Regions from separate parts of the Blautia sp. HCP3S3_H10_2 genome, predicted to be linked through region 2. Evidence: predicted binding sites of a transcription regulator. Region 2 holds the regulator's gene; the other holds the start of a gene.

Region 1 (16,140 bases), on a different contig from region 2:
GCACCGGCTCTTTTGCAAAAAAGCCCATCTGGAACGCTGTAAAAATAACCGGAACAAGAATGCCAGCCAAAGTCAGAAAAGCCACAAGTCTCACATAAATCTGATGCATGGATTTTTTTCGGTTCTCTGGAATCTTCATATTATATCCAATATCCTTTCTCAAACAGAACATAAAATCACATTTCTTCCCGAAACCCTTTCCCTAACAGGCTCTGGTAGCTTATGGAATTTTTTTCTTTATTATACTGTGCCTGGCACATCCGTGTCAATTTATTCTACACGATAAAACAACATTGTTTTTTTCCGTTCTTTCATATATAATAGATATATTATTGATATGAATGTCATATTGAAATTTCGCGGTTTTCGCAGAAATGGAGTGTCCGGATATGGAAATAAAAAACAGGACTTTATCAAATTTTGCAGAGCTGGTGCGCACCGGTGAATGCAAGAAATTCAAAGGCTGGTTGAAGGTAGGCGTGGATCTTGGTACTGCCAATACTGTTCTGGCTGTTGTAGATAGCACCAACCGGCCTATCGCAGGTGTCTCTGCCCCTTCCCACGCCATACGTGACGGCGTTATCGTAAACTATTTTGAATCCGTCCAGCTTGTTACCAGGTTAAAAGCCCAGCTGGAGGAGAAGCTGGATACAGAACTCCCCTATGCCGCTGCTGCCATTCCCCCGGGAGTTTCCGAAGGCAGTGTAAAGAGTATCGGCTATGTCCTGGAGGGCGCCGGCTTTGAGGTAACCAATATCATTGATGAGCCTACTGCCGCTGCTGCCGTACTTAAGATCACCGATGGTGCTGTAGTGGATGTAGGTGGCGGCACTACCGGCATCAGCATCCTGAAAGATGGGAAAGTTATATATACTGATGATGAAGCCACCGGCGGAAGTCATATGACTATGACAGTCGCAGGACATTACCACATTCCATACGAAGAAGCTGAGCTCTTAAAGACCACTCCCGAAAAAGAGGAAGAAATCTTCCCTGTGATCAAAGCCACCATCGAGAAAATGGCCTCCATCACCGAGAAGTTTCTTACAGGATACCAGGTACCGGCTGTTTATGTGGTAGGCGGCTCTGCAAGCTTCAAAGAATTCACAACCGTATTTGAGAAGAAGCTGGGACTTCCCGTTTACCGGCCTGTCCATCCTCTTCTTGTAACACCCCTTGGAATCGCATACAACTGTGAGCTTCCTCCCAGCCTGCCCAAAAAGAAATAACTATTTTAAAAAACTTCACAGACAAATGCAATCAGTAAACAACAAATGCCATCACCACATAAACAAGTATGGATACCAGGCAATACAATGAATTCGTGGTGGAAACATATGCGCTTCCATCCTCACTTTTCAGGAATGTCTGCATACTGAATGTAGCTGGTGAAGACATATAGCTGATTATGGCAAGATTCAGGATCAGATTGTCTCCTACTATGTAATGAACAGCCAGCAGCACACCCGCGATCATCACAGCCTGTAAAAGCACGCGCAGTACGATGGTCTTAATACATGGGGCAAACAGCTTCTTATCCAGCTCGATACTAAAGCCTACCACGATCAGGATAATCGCAGTTACGGAAGTGGTGAGAATATTCTCCACGCTTGTATAGGTACCTGCAAAAGGACCTGCCAGAAGCTTCTGTACCACGCCTGTAAGACCAGCAATAATGCCAAGGACACTGGCAATAAATGCCGGTGTCCGAAGCGCACTTGCAAACAGCTTCCGGGCATCGATCTTATCTCCGTTTTCTACCTGTCCTAACATTCCCATATACACGCTGAATCCAAACAACAGTCCCGCAATATCCAGTACTGCGATCTGGGAAAGATTTTCTGTTCCACAAAGGCTTGTGTAAAGAGGATACGCCATCAGCCCGCCTTCGTACACACTGACCATAAATGGCAGATATTTCCGGTAACGCTCATCCATAAATGGCTTAAGGGCAAATCCAATGCTAAAGGAGATCACAAGCATTACAAACATGATGCCAACCAGGATACCAGTCTCTTTATTATACTCTGCTGTGGCCAGCGCATGGAAAATAGCTACAGGAAGCATGATCTGGGTTACCAGGACCTTCATGTTATCAATTCCGTTCTGGTTCAGAAGCCTGAACTTCTTACAGGCCATTCCCAGAAGGATCATTACCAATACCGGCAAAACAATTTCCAATACTTTCATTTTAATGCACTCTTTCTGTATATGATTTTATTCATCAAAATCTGTCTCAAACACACCCTCCGGCGTCCGCATGGTAAGCACTCCCAGGTTAAAATCGTCATCCATTACGGTAATATGGTACTCAAAAACCACATCATCCTCAAACTTGGAAAGCAGAATATAGCTTCCATTCTCTTTTCCTTCAATCTGGTCACAGATATCATCATACACATCTGCCCCGGAGATCCGGCGTGGATAACCGGAATCTTTAATCTTCTTTTCAATTGCAGCGTATAATTCTTCCATTTTTATGATCTGCAGCATGACAGCTGCATACTCCCTTCCTTTTGTTATTTTAGGAGAAAACTCTGTTCCCCCTTTTCAACATGTAATTGTATAATAATAAGGTGTAGAATGTCAAATCAGATTTTGCCTATTATAGCGATTGTCAAGGGTTGATTTTTATTTTTTTCCAAGTATAATAGAAAAAGATGCGGACGCGAGAAAGGGTTGCCCTTGGCAGCCCTTTGTTCATGCCACTACTGGAAATCCTGCACGACTGCAGGATATTTTGTTGCGCACAGTAAAATTTCACATACGGAATAATGCTGATTATTTCACGCATTACAGGAATTTTATATATGGTGGAACTGGTTTTTTTCCAGGTCCTGCCCATAAAATTTCAGCACATTTCACAGATTTATAAAATCACAGGTTTTGACCTTGACTTTTCTGTAGAATCCTGTAATATTGATAGTGCACAACATCTAGTATGTTATTTGATTTACGAACACAATATATGGAGGGATTTTTAGATATGAGCACAGAGGTCAAGGCAAACGTCATTAAACGAAATGGCGTGGAAGTTATTTTTGATAAGGCGAAGATCATCAACGCCGTAGAAAAAGCGAATGAGGAGGTTCCCAAGCTCCACCGGCTGAGTCATTACCAGATTACGGCACTTGCTGACATGATTGCCACCCGTGCCCTTGAATCCTCCCACGCAGTAAATGTAGAAGATATTCAGGATATGGTAGAGACCGGCATCATGGAGATGCGTGGCTATGAGGTTGCGCAGAAGTACGTGCGTTACCGTTATAAGAGAGAGCTTACCCGTAAGTCTAATACCACAGATGACAGTATCCTCGCCCTTCTGGACCAGATCAATGAGAATGCCAAGCAGGAGAATTCCAACAAGAACCCTACCATCAATTCCACACAGCGTGATTATATGGCAGGCGAGGTCAGCAAAGACCTGACTATGCGTGTCCTTCTCCCAGAAGAGATCGTAAAGGCCCACGACGAGGGAATCATCCATTTCCACGATTCTGATTATTACGCACAGCGTGAGCATAACTGCGACCTTATCAACCTGCAGGATATGCTTCAGAATGGTACGGTTATCAGCCAGACACTGATCGAGAAGCCACACAGCTTCTTTACCGCATGTAACGTTACCACACAGATCGTTGCACAGGTAGCCAGCAACCAGTATGGCGGACAGTCCTTCTCTCTTGCCCACCTGGCTCCATTTGTAGATATCAGCCGCCAGAAGATCCGTAACAAAGTGATCGAGGAGCGTAAGGCCTGCGGCGAGCCACTGGATGATGAGATCATCCAGAAAGTATCCGAGCGCAGATTAAAGGACGAGATCCAGAGCGGTATCCAGACCATCCAGTACCAGCTGATCACTCTTATGACCTGTAACGGACAGGCACCTTTCGTAACTATTTTCATGTATCTGGATGAAGTTCCGGAGGGACGTACCCGTGATGACCTTGCACTCATTATTGAAGAAGTGATGAAGCAGCGTATGCAGGGTGTGAAGAATGAGCGCGGTGCATGGATCACACCTGCTTTCCCGAAGCTGATCTATGTTCTGGATGAGGATAACATCCATGAGGATTCCAAGTACTGGTACCTGACCGAGCTTGCTGCTAAATGTACCGCCAAGCGTATGGTTCCGGACTACATCTCAGCCAAGATCATGCGCCAGTTAAAGAATGGCAATGTTTACACCTGCATGGGATGCCGTTCTTTCCTTACCGTTGAGGAGAAACAGAAGAACCCGGATGGCTCTTATAAATTCTACGGCCGTTTCAACCAGGGCGTTGTTACCATCAACCTTGTGGACGTAGCATGCTCCTCAGAAGGTGATTTCGATAAATTCTGGGAGATCCTTGAGGAACGTCTGGAGCTTTGCCACAGAGCACTGCGCTGCAGACATGAGCGTCTCCTTGGCACAGTTTCCGATGTTGCCCCGATTCTGTGGCAGTATGGTGCTCTTGCACGTCTTAAGAAGGGTGAGACCATTGACAAACTCCTTTATGACGGCTACTCCACCATCTCCCTTGGATATGCAGGACTCCATGAAATGTGCATGAGAATGTACGGCAAACCTCATACAGACCCTGAGGTCCGCCCATTCGCCCTGAAGGTTATGCAGCGTCTTAATGACAAATGCGCCCAGTGGAAAGCTGCTGAGAACATCAGCTATTCCGTATATGGCACTCCAATGGAATCTACCACATATAAATTTGCCAAATGTCTCCAGAAGCGTTTCGGCATCATTCCTGGAGTTACCGATAAGAACTATATTACAAACAGCTACCACGTTCATGTTACAGAAGAGATCGATGCTTTCTCCAAGCTGAAATTCGAGTCCGAATTTCAGAAGCTTTCCCCAGGAGGAGCCATCAGCTACGTGGAAGTTCCGAATATGAAGCACAATATCCCGGCAGTTCTCTCTGTTATGAAATTCATCTATGATAACATCATGTATGCAGAGCTGAACACCAAAAGTGATTTCTGTGATGTCTGCGGATATGACGGGGAGATTCAGATCAAAGAGGACGAGAACGGCAAGCTGATCTGGGAATGCCCGAATTGCGGTAACCGCAACCAGGATAAGATGAGCGTTGCCAGAAGAACCTGCGGATACATCGGTACCCAGTTCTGGAACCAGGGACGTACCCAGGAAATTAAGGACCGTGTATTACATTTATAATTCGTTTCTTCTTTAACAGAACCTGACCTATAAGAAATATTCTGGGAACATTTTATCTACAGCTAATAACAAATAATCCGGACAGTTCTTATATTTCTGTCCGGATTTTCTTTTATATAATGAGGGTGATTGGTATGAACTACGGAAATATTAAATCTTATGACATTGCCGATGGTACAGGTGTACGTGTAAGCCTGTTCGTGTCCGGCTGCAGACACCACTGCAAAGGCTGTTTCAATGCCCCTACCTGGGATTTTGATTATGGGGAGCCTTATACAAAGGAAACCCAGGATAAAATATTAAACCTCCTCTCTCCGGACTATATCGAGGGCTTCTCCCTCCTTGGTGGAGAACCCTTTGAGCCGGAAAACCAGGAAGTGCTTGTAAATCTTCTGGAAGAGATCAGGCGCACCTATCCAGGAAAATCCATCTGGTGCTACACCGGTTATCTTTTTGACAAGGATCTGGTTCCCGGCGGCAGGGTTTACACCCCCTTTACAGACCGGATGCTCTCCTGCATCGATGTTCTGGTGGATGGGGAATTTATCCAGGAATTAAAGGACATTTCTCTTCAGTTCCGGGGAAGCAGCAATCAGAGGATTCTCCATCTGGAGAATGGGAAACTGGTGAAGGAAGGGCTGTGATTTTCATGCAGCCCTTTTTTCACTAATTACAGCATTATGCTGATTACCTTTCTTCCTGGAGTTTTTTCCTCTATAGTTTCATTTCTTACTAGAATTTCTTTTTTCTAAAGTTTCATTTCTCACTAGAATTCTTTTCCCCTTAATTTTCACTTTTCTTTAGAATTTTTCCCCTTGGAGCTTCTCTACTTCTGTCAGAATGCTATTCATCTCATATGCCTTCAACTGCTTTACCAGTTCTTCCATGTTAATATTCAACCGCATATCTTCCAGGCTTTCCTGGATCGGGATATCACGCTTCATGGTGGCAAGCTGTTCACTTAAATAAACCATTTCTTTGTTTGTTTTCAGTGCTTTTAAGGGGCTTCTGCCGATTCCAAGGCTTTCCTTCCAGAATGTATTTAATTCTTTCTCCTTTTTCGCAACTCCCTCACAGTCTTCAATAACTCCGTAAATCCCGTCCAAGGTCTTATACTCTTCTACCAGAGGGGCTGCCGCAGAGGAAACGCCTTTACATCCAGGGATTCCATCTCCCGGATCTCCGGTAATGGCAAGAAGCACCGGAATCTGCTCCGGGTAAACGCCCTCTTCGGAATAGACGATCTCGGGAGTATATTCAAATACGTTAGGGGGAAGTGCTTCGTAGCCGTCTTTTCCATAAAGGCCATAGGCATCCTTCAAGGCTTCCAGCTTATCCTTGGTAACCACACGCCACATACGGGTGTAAGGGCTTACCAGCTGGAAATAGTCGTGGTCCTTGGTAAGCACAAAGGTCTGAAGCTCTGGCCCCTGGAATTTCTCTACAAGGGAAGCTGCATAGTCATCTGCCTCATAGTCCGGACTCATAAATACAGGGCAGCCGATCACCTTCAGAAACGCTTCCATCTGAACGAACTGCTCCTTCAAAGGCTGGGCGGTCTCCTTTCGGTTCGCCTTATAGAAATCCGCTCCCAGCTGGGTGCGGCGGAAAGTATCCCTTGTCATATCAAAGGTAAACGCCACATATTCCGGCTTCACCTTCTTATAAACTGCCAGAAGGGTGCGGAGCATGGTGAACATGGCATTGGTATATTTCCCATCGGAGGTATGCAAGATCTCCGGGTAATGTCTCTCCTTCTCCTCGTCTGTCTTTGCAAAAAGAATGGATTTCGGCAGATTTCCATAATAGGACGTGGACAGCATGGAGGAGCCGTCAATGATCAAAAATTTCGGCATGGTAAGTCTCCTTTATTCTTGTAGCAGGCAAATGTTTCTTTTGCTCGCTTTTTATTTTTCATGGGCGCCAGAAACAACCTTTGTTTCTGACTTTCGGCTAAAACTTTTTCAAACATGCTTTAGTATACCATAAAATTACCCGTTCCGAAAAAAAATAGAAAAAATTTTCAAATTTCGTGTTATTTCTTCTTTCCAGATTCGTATATATAGTGAAGGGAGCAGGAAATAAAATTATTTCACAATCCCGTTTCTACGTAGAATGAGGAGGTCCATAATGAAAAAAATTATTTTAGCAATATTCGGTATCCTGTTTGTACTGATTACCGGATGTTCGCTGCTGATCTGTATGATTAGTGGAATTCCAACTTTTGATCAGCCAGCTGCGACCTTTTATCTGGTAAAAGCCATCGTTTTATCCTTTGGTTTTCCATTGATCGCCTTTGGCTTCTTTGCACATGACCTGTATCTGAGACACAAAATGGAGATGCGAAGCCAGATGATCCGGAAATTCAAGGAAAGCCTTATGGCATACCAGGAATCCAGCTGCGGGGACTCTACGGAAGCTTCCGAAGAGTTCAGAAATTCTCTTACCTGTCTGTTTTGCGCATTTGCTGAGGATGGAAAGCTCAGCGAAAATGAGCAGAAAGACCTGCTAGATTATATTGACAAACTTTAAGAGAGGGACTTGCATGCTTTTAATCTGTATGAGTATAGCAGGCACCATGCCATTACTGCTCTGTGTCCTGCTGATGTTGATCACGCGGAAAAGATTTAACTACCGGCTTGGCCGGAAACTGGTGTTTCTCAGTCTGGCGGGGTATCTGATACCCTTTCAGGTGGTGAAGTACTTGATGCCATTGGATGTGCTGGAGGAAACCAATTCTCTGAACGCCATCGTAGATTTTGTTAATTTGGACAACAAGGAAGCGATTTCCTACTCTGGAATCTCTGTCTGGATGTCTGACCAGGTACTTATGATCATCCTTTGCTGGTTATTCCTTATCACTGGCTTTAGTATTTATCAGATCATAAAGTACCAGCAGCTCACGCGAAAGCTGAAAAGGATTACCGACAGGAAACACTGTTTCTTATCTGGAATCGGAAACGTGGAATACCGCATTTCCCCTCAGATAGGTTCTCCCTACACCATTGGGTTTGCCAGCCCCTTTATTGTAGTACCAGAGAGCCTTGAAGAATCCAGACTGTCTGAAATGATACTGCGGCACGAATACTCGCACCTGCGCCATCATGACTCAGCTGTAAAGCTGCTCAGCCTATTAATCATTTGCCTTCATTTTTTTAATCCATTCGCCTGGCTGACACTTTACCTTTACACCAGATTTTCCGAGTACATTGCAGATGAAGCAGCTACCAAAGGCTTTACCAGGGAAGAATGTAAAGTCTATGCCTCCGCTCTCGTCGCTCAATCCGGCAAAACCAGACAGGTTCCTGTAGTCTGGAGAAGCAATCTCTTGGGAGGGAAATTTTCAATTAGAAGGAGAGTGGATTTCATTATGATGAAACATAAAAAAGCATCTAAAATTGGTACTGCAGCAGCGATTTTGGGATCTGTGATTTTAAGCGGAAGTACTGCTTTTGCGTATGCACCGGCACAGACAACAAGAACAGAATCAAATACTTCAATGACAACATTTGAATCTGTAAACTTTAGCAGTAATCAGGAAAGTAGTAATTTATGGACTGATTCTCGTATTATTTTTACTGACTCTAATGATTCTACTACACTTATAGATGCTAATAATTTGGAGACCAGAGCCATTATATGTACCCACGTATATGAAAGTGGTTACGCTGATACACATACCTCCAAAAGCAATGGTGGCTGTGTTGTCCGTACCTATAAAGCAAAGCGCTGTTTAAAGTGTAATGACATCGTTTTTGGAGAATTGCTCAACACGGTAACTTACGCCAAGTGCATCCACAAATAACCCACACCGCCTTGATGGGAGGAGGACGGCTGGGTTAATAAAAAAACAACTCAATTATATCATTATCTTTCGCAGAGCTCAGAGGGACCGAAAGTTAAAAGGAGCCAGGGAAGCGTTTCGCTTTCCCTGGCTCCTTGCCGTTATAAGAATATATTATCTCTCATTGCAACTATTAAGTCTCAACTCAGTTCAAACATCCCATGATACAACTGATAATACTTCCCCTTCTGTTCCAGCAGTTCCTCATGGTCCCCACGTTCCACAATCTTGCCCTGCTCCAGCACCATGATAGCATTGGAATTGCGTACCGTACTCAGCCTGTGGGCGATTACGAACACAGTACGTCCCTCCATCAGCTGATCCATGCCTTTCTCGATCAAAGCCTCTGTACGGGTGTCAACTGAGGAGGTAGCCTCGTCCAGGATCAGCACAGGCGGATCTGCGACGGCTGCCCTGGCAATGGCAAGAAGCTGACGCTGTCCCTGGGACAGATGGGCACCATCTGAAGTCACCATGGTATCGTAGCCCTGCGGCAGACGACGGATAAAGGAATCTGCATTGGCAATTTTCGCCGCCTTTACCACTTCCTCCATTGTGGCGTCCAGCTTGCCAAAGCGGATATTATCTGCCACAGTTCCAGTAAACAGATGGGTATCCTGAAGTACGATTCCAAGGGAATGGCGAAGGGACTCTTTGCTGATTTCCCGCACATCGATTCCATCGTAGATTACAGAGCCGCCCTGTACCTCATAAAAACGGTTGATCAGATTGGTAATGGTGGTCTTTCCAGCTCCTGTAGAGCCCACAAAAGCAATCTTCTGTCCTGGCTTTGCATAAAGACTGATATCCTTTAAAATCATCCGGTCCGGATCATAGCCAAAGTCCACATGCTCAAACCGCACATCTCCTTTTAAAGGAACCAGCTCCCCATCTGGCTTTTTCCAGGCCCAGGAGAAATTTTCCTTATTTTTCTCCGCTTCCTGAAATGCTTCCACTTTTCCAGCTTTTCCATTTGCCAGAAACTTTTCCCGTCTGCTCTCCCTCTCATTTGCCAGAATCTGTTCCAGCCTGCCATCTTTCTTCTTCGCCCGGACCAGCTCTACTTTTCCTTCGTCTACCTCCGGATCCAGATCCATTACTTTAAACACACGCTCTGCACCAGCCAGCGCCGCCAGCAGGAAGTTACTCTGCTGGGTAAACTGGTTAATGGGAAGAGCCGCCTGGCGCACAAACACCAGATAGCTGGCAAGGCTTCCCAGATCTGCTTTTCCCTGAAGGGCCAGAAGCCCGCCAAGTACTGCCACGATAGCGCAGTTGATATAGGAAATACTCACCACCACTGGAACCATGGTAGCCGCATACCCCTGTGCCCCGGTTCCCGCCTGGCGGAGTGCCTCGTTCTTCTCACAGAACTCCCGGAAGCTGGCATCTTCATGGTTAAACACCTTTACTACCTTCTGGCCGCTGATCATTTCTTCAATATAGCTGTTCAAGGCGCCAAGACTTCCCTGCTGCTTTGCATAGTAAGCCTTGCTCCTGCTGCCGCTGAACTTAATGTACCACAGCATAATTCCATAGCACACCGTCACGATAATGGAAAGCCGCCAGTTCAGCACATAAAGAATGGTCAGGGTTCCCACCATCTGGATAAAGCTCTGGATCACCATGGCAAAGCTGTTATTCAAAGCATCTGATATAGTATCAATATCATTGGTAAAAAGGCTCATAATATCCCCATGCCCGTTGCTGTCAAAAAACTTCAATGGCAGGGTCTGGATATGGGAAAACAGATCCCGTCTGATATCAAACAGAATCTTCTGGGAAGCCTTTACCATAGTCTGGGAATAGCCCCAGGCTGACAGTGCACCTATGGCAAATATCCCGGCAGCCAGAAGCACGCCCCGAAGAAGCGTTCCAACATTTCCATCTGCCAGGCCATTGACAACCGGACGGATCATATAAGTACCAAGAAGGTTACACAGAGCACTGGCTGATACCAGAACTGCCACCACAAACAGCATCCGCTTATGCCGTCCCATATAGGAAAGAAAATAGCCTACAGTCTTTTTCATGTTTTCCGGCTTTTTGCCACTATAGGTTCTCGCTGCCATTTATCTTCCCTCCTTTCCTCTAGAGCCCGGATTTATAACCAAATCTATAACAGAAGCCTGCTCTTTTCTGTCTGCAGCACTCTCTGTCTCCAGTGCGCCATTCATCTGCGACCTGTAAATCTCCTGATAAATCGGGTCATGTGCCAGCAGCTCACTGTGGGTTCCGGTACAATGCACCCTGCCATCCTCCAGGATCACGATCTGGTCTGTATTCATTACCGAAGTAATCCTCTGGGCAATGATAATCTTCGTCACATCCCTGCGCCGGGCAAGAGCCTCCCGGATTTTCTTCTCTGTTGCTGTATCCACAGCACTTGTAGAATCGTCAAAAATCAGTATTTTCGCCTTTCCAACCAGTGCACGGGCAATGCAAAGCCTCTGCTTCTGTCCTCCGGAGAGGTTGGCTGCGCCCTGCTCCAGCATGGTATCAAGACCCTCTGGCATACGGTTCAGGAACTCATCAGCACAGGCATCCCTGCACGCCTCCCAGATTTCTTCGTCTGTGGCATCTGGATTGCCCCACTTCAGATTATCCCGCACTGTGCCGGAAAACAGCACATTTTTTTGTAAAATAATCCCCACAGCGTCACGAAGCACATGAACGTCGTATTCTCTCACGTCGTGTCCTGCCACCCTGACAGAGCCCTTAGAAGCGTCATAAAGTCTTGGAATCAGCTGCACCAGGGTTGTCTTTGATGCACCTGTACCGCCCAGGATTCCCACAGTCTCACCAGAAGAAATGTGAAGGTTTACCCCGGACAGGGCATACTCTTTGGCTGCCTTATGGTATTTAAAGGAAACCTCCTGAAAATCAATCCTTCCATCTGTCACTTCCTGGATTCCATTTTCAGGGGAAATAAGCTCCACCTCTTCATCCAGCACCTGCGCGATCCGGTGGGCACTGGCAAGGGACCGGGTGAGAAGGAGAAATACATTTGCGATCATCATCAGGGAATTCATAACCTGCATGACATAGCTTAAAAAGCCGGTCAGGTCACCAACTGCCAGATCTGATTTCAGGATCATATTTCCCCCGAACCACATGATCAGCACAATGGCACTGTACATGACCGCCTGAAAAGCAGGAAGGTTCAGAACTGCATAATGAAACGTAGTCTCAGAAGAGCTGGTCAGGTCTTTATTTACCTCTGCAAATTTCTCCTCTTCATACTCACCCCTTACGAAAGCCTTTACCGCCCGGATAGCAGTTAATCCTTCCTGTACTACACGGTTCAGGCGGTCCATAATGCTCTGAAGCCTGGTATACATAGGTGCCACCTTCGTCACGATCCAGAACAGAATACAGCCAAGGACCGGAATGCATACCAGAAATACCACTGCCAGCTTCGGATTCATCCAGAAGGAAAGAAGGATTCCCATCACTAGAAGGGACGGTCCTCTTGTCACAGGACGGAACCCGGCATTTACCATATTCTGAAGCACCGTTACATCCGTGGTCATTCTGGTGATCAGAGAAGAGGTCTGGAAATGATCCAGATTGGAAAAGGCATACTGCTGCACCTTCCCATACTCTGCCTTCCGGATTTCAGCGCCCCAGCCATAAGAAGCCTTAGCTGCAAAATGGGCGTACAAAAGTCCTGTGAACAGCGCCATCAGGGCACAGAATATCATCTGCAGCCCTTTCCCGTAAATATAAGGAAGATCATGATTCGCCACACCTACATCGATCAGGTCTGCGATCATAATCGGGATAAACAATTCAAAACAGGTCTCTATGAGAACCAGCAAGGCTCCCAGGATCATATCTTTTTTATATGGGCCGGCATATTTAAGCAGCCGTTTCATGTCGTTCATTTTCCGTCACACTCCTCATATGTTATTTCATTGTCCTGGTTATTATAAGCCACATAAAAAAACTCCGTCAATCGTGAATTTGCCAAAAGTCAGCCAAAAATAATCCGTCAAAAGAATCAGCCCCATAAGCCGTTTCCTGTTATTTCTTCTCCCCAGATTTGCATATATAAAGGAATGAAAAAGACGGCCGTATTATAGACCGTCTTTTCATTTCACATTATATATGATTTCCCTTCAGCTGCCCATGCACCTTCCGTCTCACAAACACAAAGCACGCCACCTGCATCACAATAGTTATGATCCAGGATGCCGGATAGGAAATGAACAATGTATATAAGGATTTGTGCTCTGGGAAAACACCAAAGATCCACACGATTCTGGTACCTACTGTACCGATAATGGAAAGGATCATAGGTACACCGGAATGTCCCATTCCACGGAGGGCTCCCGGGAAAAGATCCATGATCCCGCAAAGGAAATACGGCACTGTAGTGATAGAAAGGATCTCAACACCGCAGCGGATAACCTCCGGATCCTCTGTATAAATCTTCAGAATCTCTCCACCGAAAATGTAAGATCCGCATCCCAGTACAAAAGCGATCACAAAGGACAGGATTCCGCAATCCAGCAACACTCTGTCCATACGTTTGTATTTCCCCACACCGTAATTCTGGCTGGTAAAACTCATACATGCCTGGGTAACTGCATTCACAGACGCATACAGAAATCCCAGTATATTATTGGCTGCGGTATAGCCTGCCATAGCCGTAGATCCAAAAGAATTTACCGAAGACTGCAACAGCGCATTGGAAAAATTGATCACCGTACTCTGCACACCTGCCGGGATTCCCACCTGAAAAATCTGTACCAGATAAAATTTCTTCATACAAAGCTTTGAAAAACGAAGCTGATAGCTTCCCTCTGTCTTATACAGACACCGAAGAACCAGAATACAGGAGATCAGCTGGGAAATCACAGTCGCAATGGCAACACCAGCCACACCCATATGAAATGCGATCACCAGGAACATATTCAGTACCGCATTGATAATACCTGCTACGATCAGGAACATCAACGGACGCTTGGTATCCCCCACTGCACGCAGAATTGCCGCGCCATAGTTATACAGCATAAAGAAAGGCATCCCCAGAAAATAGATCCGCATATATAAAGCAGACTGGTCGATAACATCCGACGGGGTTCCCATAAGCTCCAGTGCCCATCTGGAAAAAAGCAGACCGATCACCGCCATGACCACACCACTTATCAATGCCAGCGTAATTGCCGTATGTACAGTCTCTGACATCTCCTTATGCTTCCCAGCCGCATAAAACCTGGCTGCCAGCACATTTGCCCCAAGTGATACACCAATAAAAAGATTGGTGAACACATTGATGAGCGCTGTGGTAGAACCAACTGCAGCCAGTGCCTGACTGCCGGAAAATCTTCCCACCACAATAATATCCACAGCATTAAACATCAGCTGCAAGATTCCGGAAACCATGAGTGGAAGGGCGAATGAAATCAGCTTATCCATAATGGTTCCGTTACACATATCAATTTCGTATTTATTCTTACTCAACTCTGTCGCTCCCTTACTGCTTCCAGCCTTCCATCCCATAACTTCCAGCCAGATAACTCTTCCCACACTCTAAACCCTAATCTATAGTCATACAGTTCCTAACCCTGCATCAGCGATTATAGTTCAAACCGGTTCCAAGCGTGCATCAGCGATTATAGTTCTTTGGAAGCCATTTTTCAAGCACGGAATAGATCACGTTCATATCGATCGGTTTGGTAATATAACCACTCATACCGCATTCTGCTGCCCGGCTTTCATCCTCCTGAAATACATTCGCCGTCATGGCAATCACCGGAAGCCCTTTCCAGTAATCACTCTCTTTTGCACGAATGCTCTTCGTCGCCTCATAGCCATTCATAACCGGCATCTGGATATCCATAAAGATCAGCTCATAATAGTATTCCGGCTGTTTTTCCAGAAGCTCAATCGCCTCACGGCCATTCTCCACAGCATCCACCAGAAGCCCTGCCTCTGACAAAAGCTCATAAGCGATCTCACGGTTCAGTGCATTGTCCTCAACCAGCATGATCCTGCGGCCTTTCAGGAAATCAAGATTTCTCTCATCCTCTCCATTTCGTCCTGTCTCACCCTCACTCTTTGTACTCTCGCCTTCCTGTGACACATTTTCCTCAGCTGCCAGAGTCAGATCCAGGCGTACTGAAAAGGTAGTACCCTCTCCCTGATGGCTTACCACCTCAATATTTCCGCCCATCTGGTTAATAATGGATTTGGCAATGGAAAGGCCAAGACCTGTTCCCTGGGTCACATTTGTCATGCTATTATCCTCACGGGAAAACGGCTCAAATAACCGCTTCTGGAATTCTTCCGACATACCGATTCCATTATCCTTTACCACAAAGGAATATCCCGCTTTGCCCGGCATCGGGCTGTTGCCCTGGGTCACCTTCACCTGGATCCGTCCATTTTCAGGCGTATATTTCACTGCATTGGAAATCAGATTGATCAGGATCTGACGCAGTCTCACCGGATCCGCCATTACATGATCATCCCGGATTCCTTCAATATCCATTTCCAGCGTCTGCCGCTTCTCCGCAGCCGCAGGCCGGCATACCCCATCCACCATCTCCATGGTCTTGCGCAGATATAATGGTTCTTCCTGAAGGGTCGTGCTGCCGCTTTCGATTTTTGACATATCCAGCACTTCATTGATCAGCCCAAGAAGATGCCGGGAAGAATCATCGATCTTCTGCAAGCAATCCAGGATACGTTCCGGTTCATTCAGATGTTTCATGGCGATCTGCGTCATACCGATGATTCCATTCATCGGGGTACGGATATCATGGGACATACTGCTCAGGAACACGCTCTTTGCTTTATTGGCCTCTTCTGCCGCTTTGTACGCATCCTTCAGGCTGTTCATCAGCTGTTCATTCCTGCTGTGAGTCTCCTGCACATCCGTTGCGATCATAGTCATCATTCTTGGCATGGCATTTTCGTCATCCAGGCGGATAAACTGGAAACGCACCCAGCGATAAGTATCCTTCTGCTTTACCCTGCCTTCGCATTCGAAGCTGCCATCCTGCTCCAGAAATGTATGGGAAAGCTCGGAAAGCTTTATCTTCAACCTGATCTTTTCCCAGTCAGACGGCTCAAAATCAGGGGCCAGATACTGCTTGAGAAAATCTGCATA
Region 2 (16,140 bases):
GGTGACCCGGGAAGCGACAGCAGTTCTACAGCTGCTTCTGAAGCAGGAAACGAGGAGCATTCCTTTAATGAGATCGCAGATTACAGCGACCTTGGCTGGGAAGAAACTACCTGGAACTTTGCATGCTCCACAACAGAAACCTCTACCTGGGCAGACGGCGGACGTAAGTTCGGTGAGCTGATGGAAAAAGCAACAGGTGGAAAAGTAAAAGTAAACGTATATGCAGCAGATCAGCTGACAAATGGAAACCAGTCCGAGGGAATCCAGGCATTGATGAATGGAGACCCGGTACAGATTTCCATGCATTCCAACCTGATCTATTCTGCATTTGACCCAAGATTTAATGTAGTATCCCTGCCGTTCATCTATGATTCTGTGGAAGATGCAGATGCCAAGTTTGACGGCGCGGCAGGCGATAAGATGAAAGAAATCCTCAGTGAATATGGACTGCACTGTATGGGAATTGCCGAAAACGGTTTCCGCGAGCTTACCAACAGTGTCCGCGAAGTAAAATCTGTGGATGATATGAAAAACCTGAAGATCCGTGTTGCAGGTTCCAACCTTCTTATGGAATGCTATAAGAGATGGGGCGCAGATGCAACCAACATGAACTGGTCCGAGACCTATACGGCGCTTCAGCAGAATACGGTTGAGGGACAGGAGAATCCGCTTCCTGCAATTGATGCAGCCAGCGTACAGGAAGTTCAGCCATATTGCTCCATGTGGGATGCAATCTATGACTGTCTGTTCTTCTGCATCAATCAGGAAATCTATGACGGACTGACATCTGAGCAGCAGGCTGTTGTAGACGAAGCAGGTCAGAAAGCGGTAGAGTATGAGCGTTACATCAACCGTTCTGGTGATGAAGAGATCATGAGCCGCTGGGAAGAGAAAAATGGTGTTACTTTCACAAAGAAAGAAGATATGGATATTGATTCTTTCAAAGAAGCTGTTGATGGTGTAGATGAGTGGTTCATCGAAGAACTGAAATCCCAGGGATATGATGACGCAGAGGAACTGGTAGAGGCATTTACCGGAATCGGCGATTACAGCGACCTTGGCTGGGAAGAGACCACCTGGAACTTTGCATGCTCCACAACAGAAACTTCCACCTGGGCAGAAGGTGGACGTAAGTTCGGCGAGCTGATGGAAAAAGCAACAGGCGGAAAAGTAAAGGTAAATGTATATGCAGCAGACCAGCTGACAAATGGAAACCAGTCTGAAGGAATCCAGGCACTGATGAACGGAGACCCGGTACAGATTTCCATGCATTCCAACCTGATCTATTCTGCATTTGACCCGAGATTTAATGTAGTATCCCTGCCGTTTATCTATGATTCTGTGGAAGATGCAGATGCCAAGTTTGACGGCGCGGCAGGCGATAAGATGAAAGAAATCCTCGGTGAATACGGACTGCACTGCATGGGTATTGCCGAAAATGGTTTCCGTGAGCTTACCAACAGTGTCCGCGAAGTAAAATCTGTGGATGATATGAAAAACCTGAAGATCCGTGTTGCAGGTTCCAACCTTCTTATGGAATGCTATAAGAGATGGGGCGCAGATGCAACAAACATGAACTGGTCCGAGACCTATACCGCGCTTCAGCAGAACACCGTTGAGGGTGAGGAAAATCCTCTTCCAGCAATCGATGCAGCCAGCGTACAGGAGGTTCAGCCATATTGCTCCATGTGGGATGCAATCTATGACTGTCTGTTCTTCTGTATTAACCAGGATGTTTATGACGGACTGACCGAAGAGCAGCAGGCGGTTGTAGACAAAGCCGGAAGAATGGCAGTTGAATACCAGCGTTACATCAACCGCTCCGGTGATACAGAAATCATGAACCGCTGGGAAGAGAAAAACGGCGTAACCTTTACAGCGAAAGAGGATATGGATATTGATTCCTTCAAGGAGGCTGTAGACGGTGTAGATCAGTGGTTTGTAGAAGAACTGAAAAACCAGGGCTATGACGACGGTCAGGAACTGGTAGACGTTTTTAAATAAGTTATACAGCACCATAAATGAAACACCTCATAGGATGCGAAGAAATGCATCTTATGAGGTGTTTTTTCGCAAATATTCTAGAGCGTGTTTGAAAAATCATTCCTGCAATCTGCACACCCAACTTGGCGGTATATTTGTCCTCTTTCAGTGGTGTAGTCCGAGTCTGCGAATTATGAAGCTGTCTGATGAAAGTGTGTAGAAAAAAGTTATAGAAGTCCAACAATTCTTAAGGAGCACCATACCAGTAACAATGCCATAACTCCATTCATCAGCTTATAATGTCCGTTGTAAAATCTTTTCAGGGTATTTCCGGCAAAGGCCCAGATCAGATTCCCAAGGGCGCCAAGAAACATAAGGTACACAGCAAAGCAAAAAAGTACAGGTGCATTGGTTTCGTATGGAAGAATATACGAAGAAAACATGGTCAGGCCATAGATGATGATTTTCACATTTACCAGCTGCAGGAAAAAGCCCATGATCCATGTGGGCTTTTTATTTGCGGTATGTTCAGATGGCGGGAGTCTTCGCCAGGTCTGCCAGGCCAGATAAAGCACGTAGGCGGCGCCGAGATATTTCATAACCGGCTGGATTCCGGGAATGATTTTCCCCAGAGTGCTGCAAAACAATCCGGACAGGCACATCAGGGTAAGGGAACCGCTCCAGATCCCGGTCATAAACCGGAGGTTTCCGGAAATGCCATATTTGCTTGCTGTGGAAAGCAGCAGAATGTTGTTGGGTCCTGGTGACCATACAGTCAGGATGGCAGAAAGTGTCATTTCGATAAAAACGGATAAGGGCAAGAGATAATCCTCCTTTATAATAAACTCGTAACAGTTCGGAGTTTATCGATTTTTGTACATGGCAGCGTCTGCGTAAACACGCTCTAGTATGATAGCACGAAAATAATAGCTTGTATATACGAAAGTGCAAGGCTGCCTGTGGATAGTAATCCAATGCAAGCACTATTTGGTTAAATATTTGTAAAATTCATGCAAAATAGGAATAACTATGCTATAATACAGAAAAAATAGAGACAAAAGGAAAAAAATCATTTTTTTAGCTGCGCTATAGGAGTAGATAAAGCAGCGAAAAGATAATCATATAGGCGAGGAGGATTTGGTAATGTTAAAAACCTGGATACCAGAAGAAATTCCTGAAAAAGAAGAATTGAAAAAGCGAATCAAAGAGGCAGGAGAGAAATTGTACCAGCAGCAGATGAAGCTGAAAGAGCATAAACTGCCAGTGCTTGTATTATTTGAAGGCTGGGGTGCTTCGGGTAAGGGAAGTACCATTGGAAGAGTGATCAAATACATTGACCCGCGTTTCTTTAAGGTGGCAACCATGTCGAAGCCTACAGAAGATGATCTGCGCCGACCGTTTTTGTACCGGTATTTTAAAGAAATTCCAGAAGCGGGTAAATTTACCTTCCTGGATTCCGGCTGGATGGAGCAGACCTGCAAGGACTGTCTGGGTGGTCTGGAAGAAGAAGCGTATCTCCAGAGGATTGACAGTATTAGGCGTTTTGAGCGGCAGTTGACCGATAATGGTTATCTGGTACTGAAATTTTTCATGCAGATTGATAAAAAAGAACAGACGAAACGTATGGAAAATCTGAATAAAGAGCATGACACCAGGTGGCGTGTGGATGAATTCGACAAATGGCAGAATGAGCATTATAAACGTTGTCAGAAGATTTTTGACAGATACCTTACAGACACCAACAGCTCAATTGCCCCGTGGTATATCGTGGACGCGAAGGAGCGCAGCTGGGCAGAACTGCAGGTACTTGAGACAATGGTTAACAATATTGAGGTAGCTCTGCAGAACAGCGCGCATAGTGCCCCACTTCTTCCTAATGTTTTTCCTCTTGTAAAAATGCCCAGGCTTTCTGAAATAGAGCTGGCAGATAAAATAATCGAAGAAGAGGAATATAAGAAGGAATTAAAGCATCTTCAGAAGAAACTGGGAGAACTCCACAACCGTCTTTACCGCAAACGTGTGCCTGTGATCATTACCTATGAAGGCTGGGACGCAGCGGGAAAGGGTGGCAACATCAAGCGAATTACAGAGGCACTGGATCCCCGTGGTTTTGAAGTCCATCCGATTGCCAGCCCGGAGCCTCATGAGAAAGCCCGCCATTACCTCTGGCGTTTCTGGACCAGACTACCTAAGGACGGTCATATCGCTATTTTTGACCGGACCTGGTATGGCCGTGTTATGGTAGAACGCCTGGAAGGTTTCTGTAGTGAAAATGACTGGAAACGTGCGTACAATGAGATCAATGAATTCGAAAAAGAATTGTCTGACTGGGGCGCTGTGATCATCAAATTCTGGGTTCAGATTGACAAGGACACTCAGCTTGCCCGTTTTACAGATCGTCAGAATAATCCGGAAAAGCAGTGGAAGATTACAGATGAAGACTGGCGCAACAGAGAAAAGTGGGACGCATACGAGGGCGCCGTCAATGAAATGCTGTCAAAGACCAGTACGGCGTATGCGCCGTGGCATATTCTGGAATCGGTGGATAAGAAGTATGCGCGGATTAAGGCGCTGAAGATCGTGATCAGGGAGTTGGAGAAGGCGCTGGAGTAAAACGCCTTGTGATAAATGATATTGCTATTTAATATGCTGAGAAACCGCGGTTCTAACCAGTTGTCGATAACCAGCGGTTTGGCAATGTATATTCACGTAGCCGTGCATTTCAGGAGCGGTTTTAGTGGAGGCGAGATCCATGACTTACGGAGACTTGACGCGAAGGCTCTCCTGAGCGTCTTAGTCGTAGTTAGTCATTAGCTTGCCGGAACGTTGCTCCGCACGGCGGTGAATATACATTGCCAGACTGCGTCCGGGAATCGACCCCCAGCACATTAAACAGCAAAACAGAGGGAATATCACGCCCGCAGATAATTCCGCATAACCTTCAGCGCATTCTTTTCCAGCCGGCTGACCTGTGCCTGGGAAATACCAATTTCCTCGGCTACCTCCATCTGGGTCTTACCCTCATAGAAACGCAGATCAATAATATGCCGCTCCCGCTTATTCAGCCGGTTGATCGCCTCCCTGAGAGAAAGATTCTCCACCCATGTCTCCTCCTTATTCTTCTTATCACTGATCTGATCCATCACATAAAGGGTATCTCCGCCTTCCGTGTAGACAGGTTCAAAAAGACTGACCGGGTTCTGGATGGCATCCATGGCATAGACGATCATTTCCTTTTCAATGCCGATCTCACTGGCAATTTCCGCAATTGTTGGTTCTCTTAAGTTTGTTTTCATGTAAGTTTCTTTCGCATAAATAGCCCGGTAAGCAATATCACGGAGAGAACGGCTTACCCGGATGCTGTTGTTATCCCTGAGATAGCGGCGGATCTCGCCAATGATCATAGGTACTGCGTAAGTGGAAAATTTCACATTTAATGTAGTGTCAAAATTGTCAATTGCTTTTATAAGGCCAATGCAGCCAATCTGAAAAAGGTCATCCATATTTTCATTACTGCTGGAAAAACGTTTGATCACGCTTAGAACCAGCCGCAGATTTCCTTTGATGTAAAGTTCACGGGCTTCTTCGTCACCCTGCTTGATCCTGCGAAAAAGCTCCTCTTTTTCTTCTGCTTTTAATACCGGAAGCTTCGATGTATTAACTCCGCAAATTTCAACTTTGTTAAGTGCCATTTTGTGAATCCTCCTTTTGTGCATAAGCAATCAAATGATGTAATAAAATGATTCTCATGCTGGAGGATAAATATTCTTTTTTCGGGAAAATTAAAAAAATAATGCCCCTTGACAATTTACTATGAAAGTCCTGTGCGGCAGCCATGAATTCACCATGCTTGCATGGTGGATTTATGGATATCGCACAGGCTAGACTGTATGAGTAAGTAGGGCGATAGCCCGGATTACGAATACAGTCGGCGATTGTGGGAGCGCCAAGGGGCGCGGAACAATCGACTTTCATTCATGGTGATGTCTGCGTAAGCAGACATGTCCGTTTACTATGAAAGTCCTGTGCAGCAGCCATGTCCGTTTAGTTTAATCCTTTTTGCAGCAATGCTTTTCGTCAATTTCCACCAGGATAATATCATCCCCGATCTGACGGATACAGTTCCAAGGAATGATATATTCGCTGTTTGCGCCCCAGAAACAGAAGCAGAAGCTCCCGGGACCTGGAACTATAAGGGCTGTGATACAGCCGGTTTCACAGTTGAATTCCACATCTACCGGGCAGCCAAGGGTGCGGCAGGTACAGATATTGATCACTTCTTTTTGTTTTAATTCGCAGATACGCATGAAAAATACCTGTTTTTTATGAGATTATGCAAAAATTCTGAAAATATTCATAGAGTTTATTGACACACTTTCTGGTGTTAAAGTATAATAAAAAAAGAAATTCAGTCCGTTTTATTACGCTTGAGGGGTACCACAAGGAAGGGGAATAAATGATATGAGATGTCCATATTGTAATCAGGATAATACAAGGGTAGTAGATTCCAGACCGGTAGAAGAGACGAATTCCATAAGGCGCAGACGTATGTGTGATTCCTGCGGAAGGAGATTTACTACCTATGAAAATGTAGAAACGATTCCGCTGACCGTGATCAAGAAGAATTTAAACAGAGAACAATATGACCGGAATAAACTGATCAATGGAGTGCGCCGTGCCTGCTACAAGCGTCCTATTGCCAGTGACAAGCTAGAAGCTATGATCGATACTATAGAAGGTGATATACTTAGTACAGAGGACAAGGAAATCTCCAGCACTAAGATTGGAGAGATTGTCATGAGCCATTTGAAGGATCTGGACTCGGTTGCATATGTGCGTTTTGCATCTGTGTACCGGGAATTTAAGGATGTGAGCACTTTTATGGATGAACTGAAGAAATTTTTAAACTGAGAGATTTCCAGCTTTAAACAAAGAAAACTCCCCGTCGTAATGCGGGGAGTTTTTTGCGGGCAGAGAAGCCTGCAAAGTAAGATCCTTTTTATAATTATCGCCAATGAAAAGTAGCCATTCCGTAAATATAGATAAATGCAACTACTCCTGGAAGCACAAACCGGAAAAATGGTTTCATCCAGGCCTGAATTTTAAGTCCTTTGCCTGTATTGGCCTCTTTGAGGAAGTTTTCCCATCCCCAGCCAAATTTATTACAGCAGAACAGGGCTAGAATAAGGGAGCCAAGAGGCAGCACATTGTTGGAGACAATGAAATCCCAGAAATCCAGCCACGTTGTACCTGCTGCGAATGGCTGGAAATGAAGTACGCTGTAGCCAAGTGCAGTAGTAAGGGCCAGAAGAAAAATACCAGTGCCACAGATCAGACTTCCTTTTGGACGGGACCAGCCTGTAAGCTCACGGACCATGGCAAGGATGTTTTCGCATACTCCAAGAACTGTTGACAGAGCTGCAAATACCATAAACAAAAAGAACAGGGAACCCCAGATCCGTCCTCCTGGCATATTGTTGAAAACAGCAGCCATGGTATCAAACAGAAGGCTTGGTCCGGCGGTTACTTCCAGATCATAGGTAAAGCAGGCTGGGAAAATAATGATCCCTGCCAGGATGGCAACAAGGGTATCAAGGGTAATGACATGAACTGCCTCGCCCATTAAGGAACGCTCCTTGCCAATGTAGCTGCCGAAAATGGCCATGCCGCCCATACCGGTTGATAAAGTGAAGAATGCCTGGTTCATAGCGCCAACAACTACGGAACCATTGATCTTGGAAAAATCCGGTTTGAGGTAAAATTGCATTCCCTTTGCGGCACCGCCAAGGAGAAGGCTATGTACAGCCAGTGCAAACATCAGTACCAGTAATGCTGACATCATATACTTGGTGACCCGTTCCAGTCCTCCCTGAAGATTAAAGGAGAGAATGAAAAAGGCGATAACAAGTGTGATCAAAAGAAATAATACATTTACAGATGGGGATGCTATCATGGATGCAAAGCCAAGTGTAGCGTTATTGCCGGTGAGAAAGCGGACAAAATAATAGATGATCCATCCGCATACTACGGTGTAAAAAGCCATCAGTGCAATATTGCCGATGAGGCAGAACCAGCCGAAAATCCCCCATTTCTGGCCAGGCTTTTCCAATTTGCGGTACATAAAAAGGGGGCTGACCTGTGCAGCTCTTCCAATGGAAAATTCAAGGACAAGAGCAGGAATGCCCAGAATGACAAGACAAAGGATGTAGACCAGCATAAAGCTTCCGCCTCCATTCTGGCCGCACATCCATGGAAATTTCCATACATTTCCACAGCCAATGGCACAGCCTGCAGAAAGCATGATAAAGCCTAAACGGCTTCCAAGTTGTTCACGTTTCATAAGAAAATAGTTCCTTCCGTAGTTATAATGCCTGCAAAAAGCAGTATATCGATAACGGTTATTATACAGTATTTACAGAATTCTGAAAAGAGGTTATTCAAAATAAAAAGGACAAACCCAAATGAGCTTGTCCTTTTTGTATAATTTCAACAATTCAGAATTCGAAATGCTAAATTAGCAGATACCCTGAGCTTTCATAGCATCTACAACTTTCTCGAATCCAGCGATGTTAGCACCAGCAACATAGTTGTCTTCCATGCCGTAACGCTTAGCTGCATCATCAGCTTTGTGGAAGATGTCTACCATGATTCCGTGAAGCTTCTCATCAACTTCCTCTGCAGTCCAGGAAAGTCTCATGGAGTTCTGGCTCATCTCAAGAGCAGAAGTAGCAACACCACCAGCGTTAGCTGCTTTACCAGGCATGAACAGGACACCGTTCTCCTGCAGGTAAGTTGTAGCATCAAGAGTAGTAGGCATGTTAGCACCTTCAACTACATATTTGCAGCCGTTTGCAACAAGTGTCTTAGCACCATCAAGTGCAAGCTCATTCTGGGTAGCACATGGAAGGTAAACATCACATTTAATGTTCCAGATTCCGGTACCCTCTGTATAAGTAGCACCCTCAACGCGATCAGCGTACTCTTTGATACGTCCACGTTTTACTTCTTTGATATCCTTTACGATGTCAAGCTTGATTCCCTCTGGATCATATACATATCCGTTGGAGTCACACATAGCAACAACCTTGCCGCCAAGCTGCTGTGCTTTCTCAACTGCGTAGATAGCAACATTTCCGGATCCTGTTACGATGAAGGTCTTTCCATCGATAGAATCATTATGTGCTTTCATGATCTCGTCAAGCATGTAAACAACACCATATCCGGTAGCCTGTGTACGGATCAGGGATCCACCATAGGTAAGTCCTTTACCTGTAAGAACACCCTCATATAATCCGCGGATTCTCTTGTACTGTCCGAATAAATAACCGATTTCACGTCCGCCTACACCGATATCTCCAGCAGGAACATCAGTATCAGCACCGATATATTTGGAGAGCTCTGTCATAAAGCTCTGGCAGAATGCCATAACCTCTCTGTCAGATTTGCCCTTCGGGTCAAAGTTGGAACCACCTTTACCACCACCGATCGGAAGTCCGGTAAGGGAGTTCTTAAATGTCTGCTCAAAGCCAAGGAATTTTAAGATACCCTGGTTTACTGATGGATGGAAACGAAGACCACCCTTGTAAGGTCCGATAGCACTGTTGAACTGTACACGATAGCCCTTGTTAACCTGAACAACACCCTTATCATCTACCCACGGAACACGGAAGGAAATGATTCTTTCCGGCTCAACAAGACGTTCCAGAAGGGACATGCTGCGGTATTCTTCTTCATTTTTGTCGATTACGACCTTCAGGGAATCCAGAACTTCTTTTACTGCCTGATGGAACTCCGGCTCGCCAGGATTCTGTGCTACGACTCTTTCATATACTTCTTCAGTGTAAGACATTGTAATTCCTCCTCATCCTGAGTAAAATTTTTTCAACGACGCTATTATACACTAAAGTGTTAAAAAAGAAAAGAGTTTTTTTCGGATTTCCAAAAATTTCATAGGGGCTTGCGAAAATCTGCCAAATATGAGATGATAGATGACAAGAAATATGTTATGCCATCACAAATATCGAGAGGAAGTCTGTTACCGGACAGGGGGCAGACAGCAGAGCTTTTTTCAGACAGGCTCTGTGGCATTCCTGATGTAGCAGACAGATCAGGCATACATAGAAAGATGAGGAGTGACAAGAATAATGAAAACATTCGAGAAATCCAGCAAACTGGACAACGTACTTTATGATGTGCGGGGACCGGTTGTGGATGAAGCAGCCAGAATGGAAGAAGATGGAATGGAGATCCTGAAGCTGAATATCGGTAACCCATATCCATTTGGTTTTTCAGCACCACAGGAGGTTATCCTGGACATGCTGAGCAATATCCGTACTTCCCAGGGGTATTCTGATTCCAAGGGAATCTTTTCCGCAAGGAAGGCAATCATGCAGTATGCACAGCTTCGTGGTATCCCAGGAGTTACCATGAGTGATATCTACACAGGTAATGGTGTCAGTGAGCTGATCAACCTTTGCATGCAGGCCCTTCTTGACAATGGGGACGAGATCCTGATCCCGGCACCGGATTATCCTTTGTGGACAGCGACAGCGACTCTGGCAGGTGGAAATGTAGTTCATTATATCTGCGATGAGCAGTCAGAGTGGTATCCGGATATTGAGGATATTAAGAGTAAGATCACAGATAAGACCAAGGCGATCGTTATCATTAACCCGAATAACCCTACAGGTGCAGTATATCCGAAGGAAATTCTGGAGCAGATCGTGCAGATCGCGCGCGAGCATGAGCTGATCATTTTCTCCGATGAGATTTATGACCGTCTGATCATGGATGGATACAAGCATACATCCATCGCTTCCCTGGCTCCGGATGTATTCTGTGTTACTTTCTCCGGACTTTCCAAGTCCCATATGATCGCAGGCTTCCGTATTGGCTGGATGATCTTAAGCGGCGCCAAGAATAAGGCGAAGGGATATATAGAGGGTATCAATATGCTTTCTTCCATGCGTCTTTGCTCCAATGTGCCGGCACAGTCTATTGTACAGACAGCCCTTGGAGGCTACCAGAGTGTAAATGAATACATTCAGCCGGGTGGAAGAGTATATGAGCAGAGAGATTTCATATATAAGGCCCTGAATGATATTCCGGGAATCAGCGCCGTGAAGCCGAAGGCTGCGTTCTACATTTTCCCGAAGATTGATACAGAGAAATTCAATATTTACAATGATGAGCAGTTTGCCCTTGATTTCCTTCATGAGAAACAGGTACTTCTGGTACCAGGCAAGGGATTCAACTGGAATTCTCCAGACCACTTCCGTGTGGTATACCTGCCGAATGTAAGACAGCTGGAGAAAGCAATGGATAAGATGAAAGATTTCCTGTCCACTTATAAGCAGCGATAAGGAAAGAAGATAAGTGGTTATGGTTTCATAAGTGAACAGTAACACAAAGATAAACACAGACAGAAAAATGTCTATAGATTTTGAAACAAGTATAATGTTATACTATATTCTACGTAGCAGATAGAATATAGCGGTCACAGATTATCCATACAGCAATATCAGATTGAGGGAGGAACGGATTATCGGACAGTTAAAAAAGAGAAAGGGGTTTTATTTGAATGGCAGGATTTAACATGAAAGTAACACCAGAAATAGAGAACCTGACGGAGATCTGTAAGGATCATTCCAGCCTGGATCTGTCTCTTTACCAGAAATATGATGTAAAGCGGGGACTCCGTGATATTAATGGTAAGGGCGTTCTGGCCGGGCTGACGCAGATTTCCAATGTGTGTGCCACAAAAGTAGTTGACGGTAAGGAAGTGCCTTGTGCGGGCAGTCTTTCTTATAGAGGATATGACATTAAGGAGCTTACCAGGGGATTTATTGAAGATGACCGATTTGGCTTTGAAGAGACCACCTATCTTTTATTATTTGGGAAACTTCCCAATCAGACAGAACTGGAAGAATTCAGTAAGCTATTGGCGAACCAGCGTTGTCTCCCCACTAATTTTGTAAGGGACGTTATCATGAAAGCTCCGTCTAAGGACATTATGAATGCCCTGTCCAGAAGTGTACTCACACTTTACTGTTATGACAAGGAGCCGGATGACATTTCCCTGCCTAATGTATTGAGACAGTGTCTGAATCTGATCAGTGTATTTCCTCTCTTGTCCGTTTACGGATATCAGGCTTATAATCATTATGTCTGCGGCAAGAGCCTTTATATTCATAATCCGAAGAAGGAGCTTTCCACAGCAGAGAATATCCTTCGCATGCTTCGCCCGGATAAGAAATATACCCATCTGGAAGCGAAGATCCTGGATCTTGCCCTGATCCTTCATATGGAGCATGGTGGTGGTAATAACTCTACATTTACTACCCATGTGGTTTCCTCTTCCGGAACAGATACCTATTCTGCCATTGCAGCGGCTCTTGGTTCCCTGAAGGGACCGAAGCACGGTGGTGCCAATATCAAGGTTGTAAGCATGTTCCAGGATCTGAAGAAGAATGTAAAGGATATTTCAGATGAAGAGGAAGTCAGAGAATACCTGAAGAAGCTTCTTCATAAAGAAGCCTTTGACAAAAGAGGTCTTATATATGGTATGGGACATGCCATATATTCTGTTTCTGACCCGAGAGCCCAGGTCCTTAAGGGATTTGTGGAGACTCTGGCGAAGGAAAAGGGCCGTATGAAAGAATACAATCTTTACGCAATGGTAGAGAAGATGGCACCAGAGGTAATCGCCGAGGAACGCCATATTTACAAAGGTGTCAGCGCCAATGTGGATTTTTACAGTGGCTTTGTTTACAGCATGCTGGATCTGCCCCTTGAGCTGTACACCCCGATATTTGCAGTGGCACGTATTGTGGGCTGGAGTGCGCACCGTATGGAAGAGCTGATCAATACAGATAAGATCATCCGTCCGGCTTATAAGAATGTGCTTGCTCCGGCAGCATATGTACCGCTTAAGGAGCGTGAATAAAATGACAGTACAGACATCCTCTTCCCTGGTCCTGGAGGGCGGTGGAAGCAGAGGAGTATTTACAGCTGGGGTACTGGATTTTCTTATGGAGCAGCAGGTGAAATTCCCATATGTTGTAGGGGTTTCTGCAGGCTCCTGTAATGCCCTCGATTATGTTTCCTGGCAGCCTGGGCGCACCAGGGACTGTATGATCATAGAAGATAAAAAGAACAGTTATATTGGTACGAAGGAAGCCCTTAAGAAGCATCAGCTCTTTGATATGGATATGCTGTTTGATAAATATCCCAATGAATTATTTCCATTTGATTTTGATACTTTTTTCCAGTCTGAAGCTGAGTGTGAAATGGTGGTAACCAATTGCCTTACCGGAGATGCCGAATATATGACTGAGAAGCATGACAGGAAGCGTCTGATGGATATCGGACGTGCTTCTTCCAGCATTCCCATTGCCAGCCCTATGGTGGAGATTGATGGGGTTCCCTATCTGGATGGGGGGATTGCGGATTCCATTCCGCTGATCCATGCAATGGAGAAGGGATACCGTAAGAATGTAGTGATCCTCACCAGGAATAAAGGCTACCGTAAGAAAAAGCCTGGAAAGAGCACTCCTCTTTACGTGGCTGCATTCCGTCATTATCCGGAATTTTTGAATACTCTGTACAATCGTTACCGCAACTATAACCGGACTCTTGAGCTTCTGGAAAAATGGGAGCAGGAGGGACATATTTTCGTCATCCGTCCGGAAGAGCCTACAGTGGGACGTGCTGAGGCAGATAAAGAGAAGCTGATGGAGTTCTATCAGCATGGCTACGATGTAATGAAGGATCATTATGAAGAGTTAGTGGCTTATTTGAATTCTTAAGTTAAAGGATGTAACAGAATGTTTGAACGCTTTTTTCCAGATGAGTATCTGGATTCAGCATATGTAGTAAATTATGAAAAGTTATACCAGGAGGGATACAGGGGGATTTTGTTTGATATAGACAATACCCTGGTTCCTCATGGAGCACCGGCAGATGAAGAAGCCATCCGGCTTTTTAGGAAGCTTCGGGATATTGGTTTTTCCTGTTGCCTGGTGTCCAACAACAAGAAAAAAAGGGTAGAACCTTTTGCCACTTCCGTAGGCGCCCAGTTTATTGAAATGGCTGCCAAGCCATCCAGAAAAGGCTACGAACGGGCTATGAAGCGGCTTGGAACAAACAAAGGGAATACGGTCTTTATCGGAGACCAGCTTTTTACCGATATATGGGGGGCTAAGAATGCCGGTCTTCGCAATATTCTGGTAAAGCCGATCAATCCCAAGGAAGAGATCCAGATCGTTCTGAAGCGTTATCTGGAGAAAATCGTATTACATTTTTATACCAAGGAGGAGAGGAATTCATGAACCATATTGTGGTTATCGGATTTATGGGTTCTGGCAAGACAAGAGTGGGGAAACGTCTGTCCAGTGACCTGGGACTGACATTTGTAGATGTGGACAAAGTAATCGTTAAGAAGATGAATATGTCTGTGAAAGAGATTTTCCAGAGATTTGGAGAGCCATATTACCGTGCATTGGAGACTATGACTGTAAAAGCACTGATCGATGACAAGGAAAGAAAAGTAATTTCCCTTGGCGCCGGTCTTCCAATCCAGGAACAGAATGAGAAATATATCAAGCAGCTGGGCACCGTTGTTTACCTGAAAGGATCCGCAGAGACTTTCCGTAAGAGGCTGGAAGGCAATAGCAACCCGCTTCTGGAAGGGGAGAACCAGGATGAGAAGATCAAGAAGCTTTTGAAACAGAGAGACCCGGTTTACCACAAATTCGCAGATATTGAGGTTGTGACAGGTGTGAAGCCTTTCGAAGAACTGATCGGGGAAATTGAAAGTCAGTTGAAATAAGCTGGTTAGTCCTGCAAAACAGAACTGTTTGTGGGAAAGATGATTGTAATAAACGTGAAAAATAGGAAAAAATTGTGCTTGAAGAAAAAAAGTAGTTGAAAAAATGGTACATATATTATAGAATATTTCTAGTCATAAGCACTATAAGGAGGAAAAATTAATTATGATTTCAGCAGGTGATTTCAGAAACGGTGTCACAGTAGAAATTGATGGCAACGTTTGTCAGATCGTAGAATTCCAGCATGTTAAGCCGGGTAAGGGAGCTGCTTTCGTTAGAACCAAATACAAAAATATTATCACAGGATCCGTGTTAGAGAAATCTTTCCGTCCTACAGAGAAATTCCCGACAGCTCGTATCGAGCGTGTAGATATGCAGTATCTGTACAATGATGGTGGATTATACTACTTCATGAACGTAGAGACATTTGACCAGATCGGTCTTACCGAGGATCAGGTTGGCGATTCTCTTAAATTCGTTAAAGAGAACGAGATGGTTAAGATCTGTTCCCATAATGGCAATGTATTTGCTATCGAGCCACCGTTATTCGTTGAGCTTGTAGTTACAGAGACAGAGCCAGGTTTCGCTGGAAATACAGCACAGGGTGCTACCAAACCGGCTATCGTTGAGACTGGTGCACAGGTTATGGTTCCACTGTTTGTTAACCAGGGCGACAAGCTGAAAATCGATACCAGAACAGGTGAATATCTGTCCCGAGTATAATGTGTCATATATAAAAGTGCCATCGGCGTATGCCGGTGGCACTTTTTGCATGAAGATATTTAATTTATATACTTCTCGCGCAGCAAAGCGATCTCTTTTGCCCATCCCTCGTCATCATTGGGCGTTTCCAAAATAAATGGTTTCCCATCCAGCGCCGGATGACGGATCACACGAACCAGTGCATCCAGGCCGATTTGTCCCTCACCGATTCTGGCATGGCGGTCTTTGTGGCTTCCAAGCCCGTTAAGGCTGTCGTTCAGATGAATTGCTTTTAAATGTTCAAGCCCGATCACGCGGTCAAACTGATCCAGCACACCATCCAGGTCATTGACAATATCATAACCACCATCCCATACATGACAGGTATCCAGGCAGATTCCAAGCTTTTCTTTTCTTTGTACCTGATCCATAATAGCACGAAGCTCTTCAAAGCAGCTTCCCACTTCAGAACCCTTTCCGGACATTGTTTCCAGAAGAACGGTAGTTGTCTGGCTGCTGGTAAGCACTGCATTTAATACTTCTGCGATTTTCCGGATTCCAGTTTCTACGCCCTGTCCCACATGACTTCCCGGATGAAAATTATAGTAATTTCCGGGCGTGAATTCCA

The links. The regulator NrdR, encoded in region 2, represses ribonucleotide reductase genes. The targets are predictions, from matches to a motif close to CACAANATNTTGTG.
Region 1: nrdD (anaerobic ribonucleoside-triphosphate reductase) is a predicted target of NrdR. The motif match lies at 2,929-2,942, and genes of this name have one in related genera.

Annotation. Positions count from the first base shown of each region.
Region 1 is NZ_JBQKCL010000004.1:180,445-196,584, forward strand. Features, by position in the region: gene ACTQWB_RS05710 (response regulator) at 1-172, opposite strand, end outside; gene eutJ (ethanolamine utilization protein EutJ) at 390-1,229, shown strand; gene ACTQWB_RS05720 (AEC family transporter) at 1,261-2,190, opposite strand; gene ACTQWB_RS05725 (hypothetical protein) at 2,218-2,475, opposite strand; gene nrdD (anaerobic ribonucleoside-triphosphate reductase) at 2,987-5,176, shown strand; gene nrdG (anaerobic ribonucleoside-triphosphate reductase activating protein) at 5,311-5,820, shown strand; gene ACTQWB_RS05740 (5'-3' exonuclease) at 5,977-7,032, opposite strand; gene ACTQWB_RS05745 (hypothetical protein) at 7,307-7,708, shown strand; gene ACTQWB_RS05750 (M56 family metallopeptidase) at 7,722-8,981, shown strand; gene ACTQWB_RS05755 (ABC transporter ATP-binding protein) at 9,161-11,092, opposite strand; gene ACTQWB_RS05760 (ABC transporter ATP-binding protein) at 11,093-12,898, opposite strand; gene ACTQWB_RS05765 (MATE family efflux transporter) at 13,125-14,528, opposite strand; gene ACTQWB_RS05770 (ATP-binding protein) at 14,635-16,140, opposite strand, start outside.
Region 2 is NZ_JBQKCL010000006.1:77,261-93,400, reverse strand. Features, by position in the region: gene ACTQWB_RS08345 (TRAP transporter large permease subunit) at 1-2,004, shown strand, start outside; gene ACTQWB_RS08340 (DUF6783 domain-containing protein) at 2,006-2,224, opposite strand; gene ACTQWB_RS08335 (LysE family transporter) at 2,211-2,804, opposite strand; gene pap (polyphosphate:AMP phosphotransferase) at 3,127-4,596, shown strand; gene sigG (RNA polymerase sporulation sigma factor SigG) at 4,896-5,675, opposite strand; gene ACTQWB_RS08320 (PRC-barrel domain-containing protein) at 6,033-6,290, opposite strand; gene nrdR (transcriptional regulator NrdR) at 6,445-6,894, shown strand; gene ACTQWB_RS08310 (sodium-dependent transporter) at 6,989-8,323, opposite strand; gene gdhA (NADP-specific glutamate dehydrogenase) at 8,498-9,832, opposite strand; gene ACTQWB_RS08300 (aminotransferase class I/II-fold pyridoxal phosphate-dependent enzyme) at 10,128-11,345, shown strand; gene ACTQWB_RS08295 (citrate/2-methylcitrate synthase) at 11,564-12,928, shown strand; gene ACTQWB_RS08290 (patatin-like phospholipase family protein) at 12,930-13,790, shown strand; gene ACTQWB_RS08285 (YqeG family HAD IIIA-type phosphatase) at 13,809-14,312, shown strand; gene ACTQWB_RS08280 (shikimate kinase) at 14,309-14,812, shown strand; gene efp (elongation factor P) at 14,976-15,533, shown strand; gene ACTQWB_RS08270 (deoxyribonuclease IV) at 15,593-16,140, opposite strand, start outside.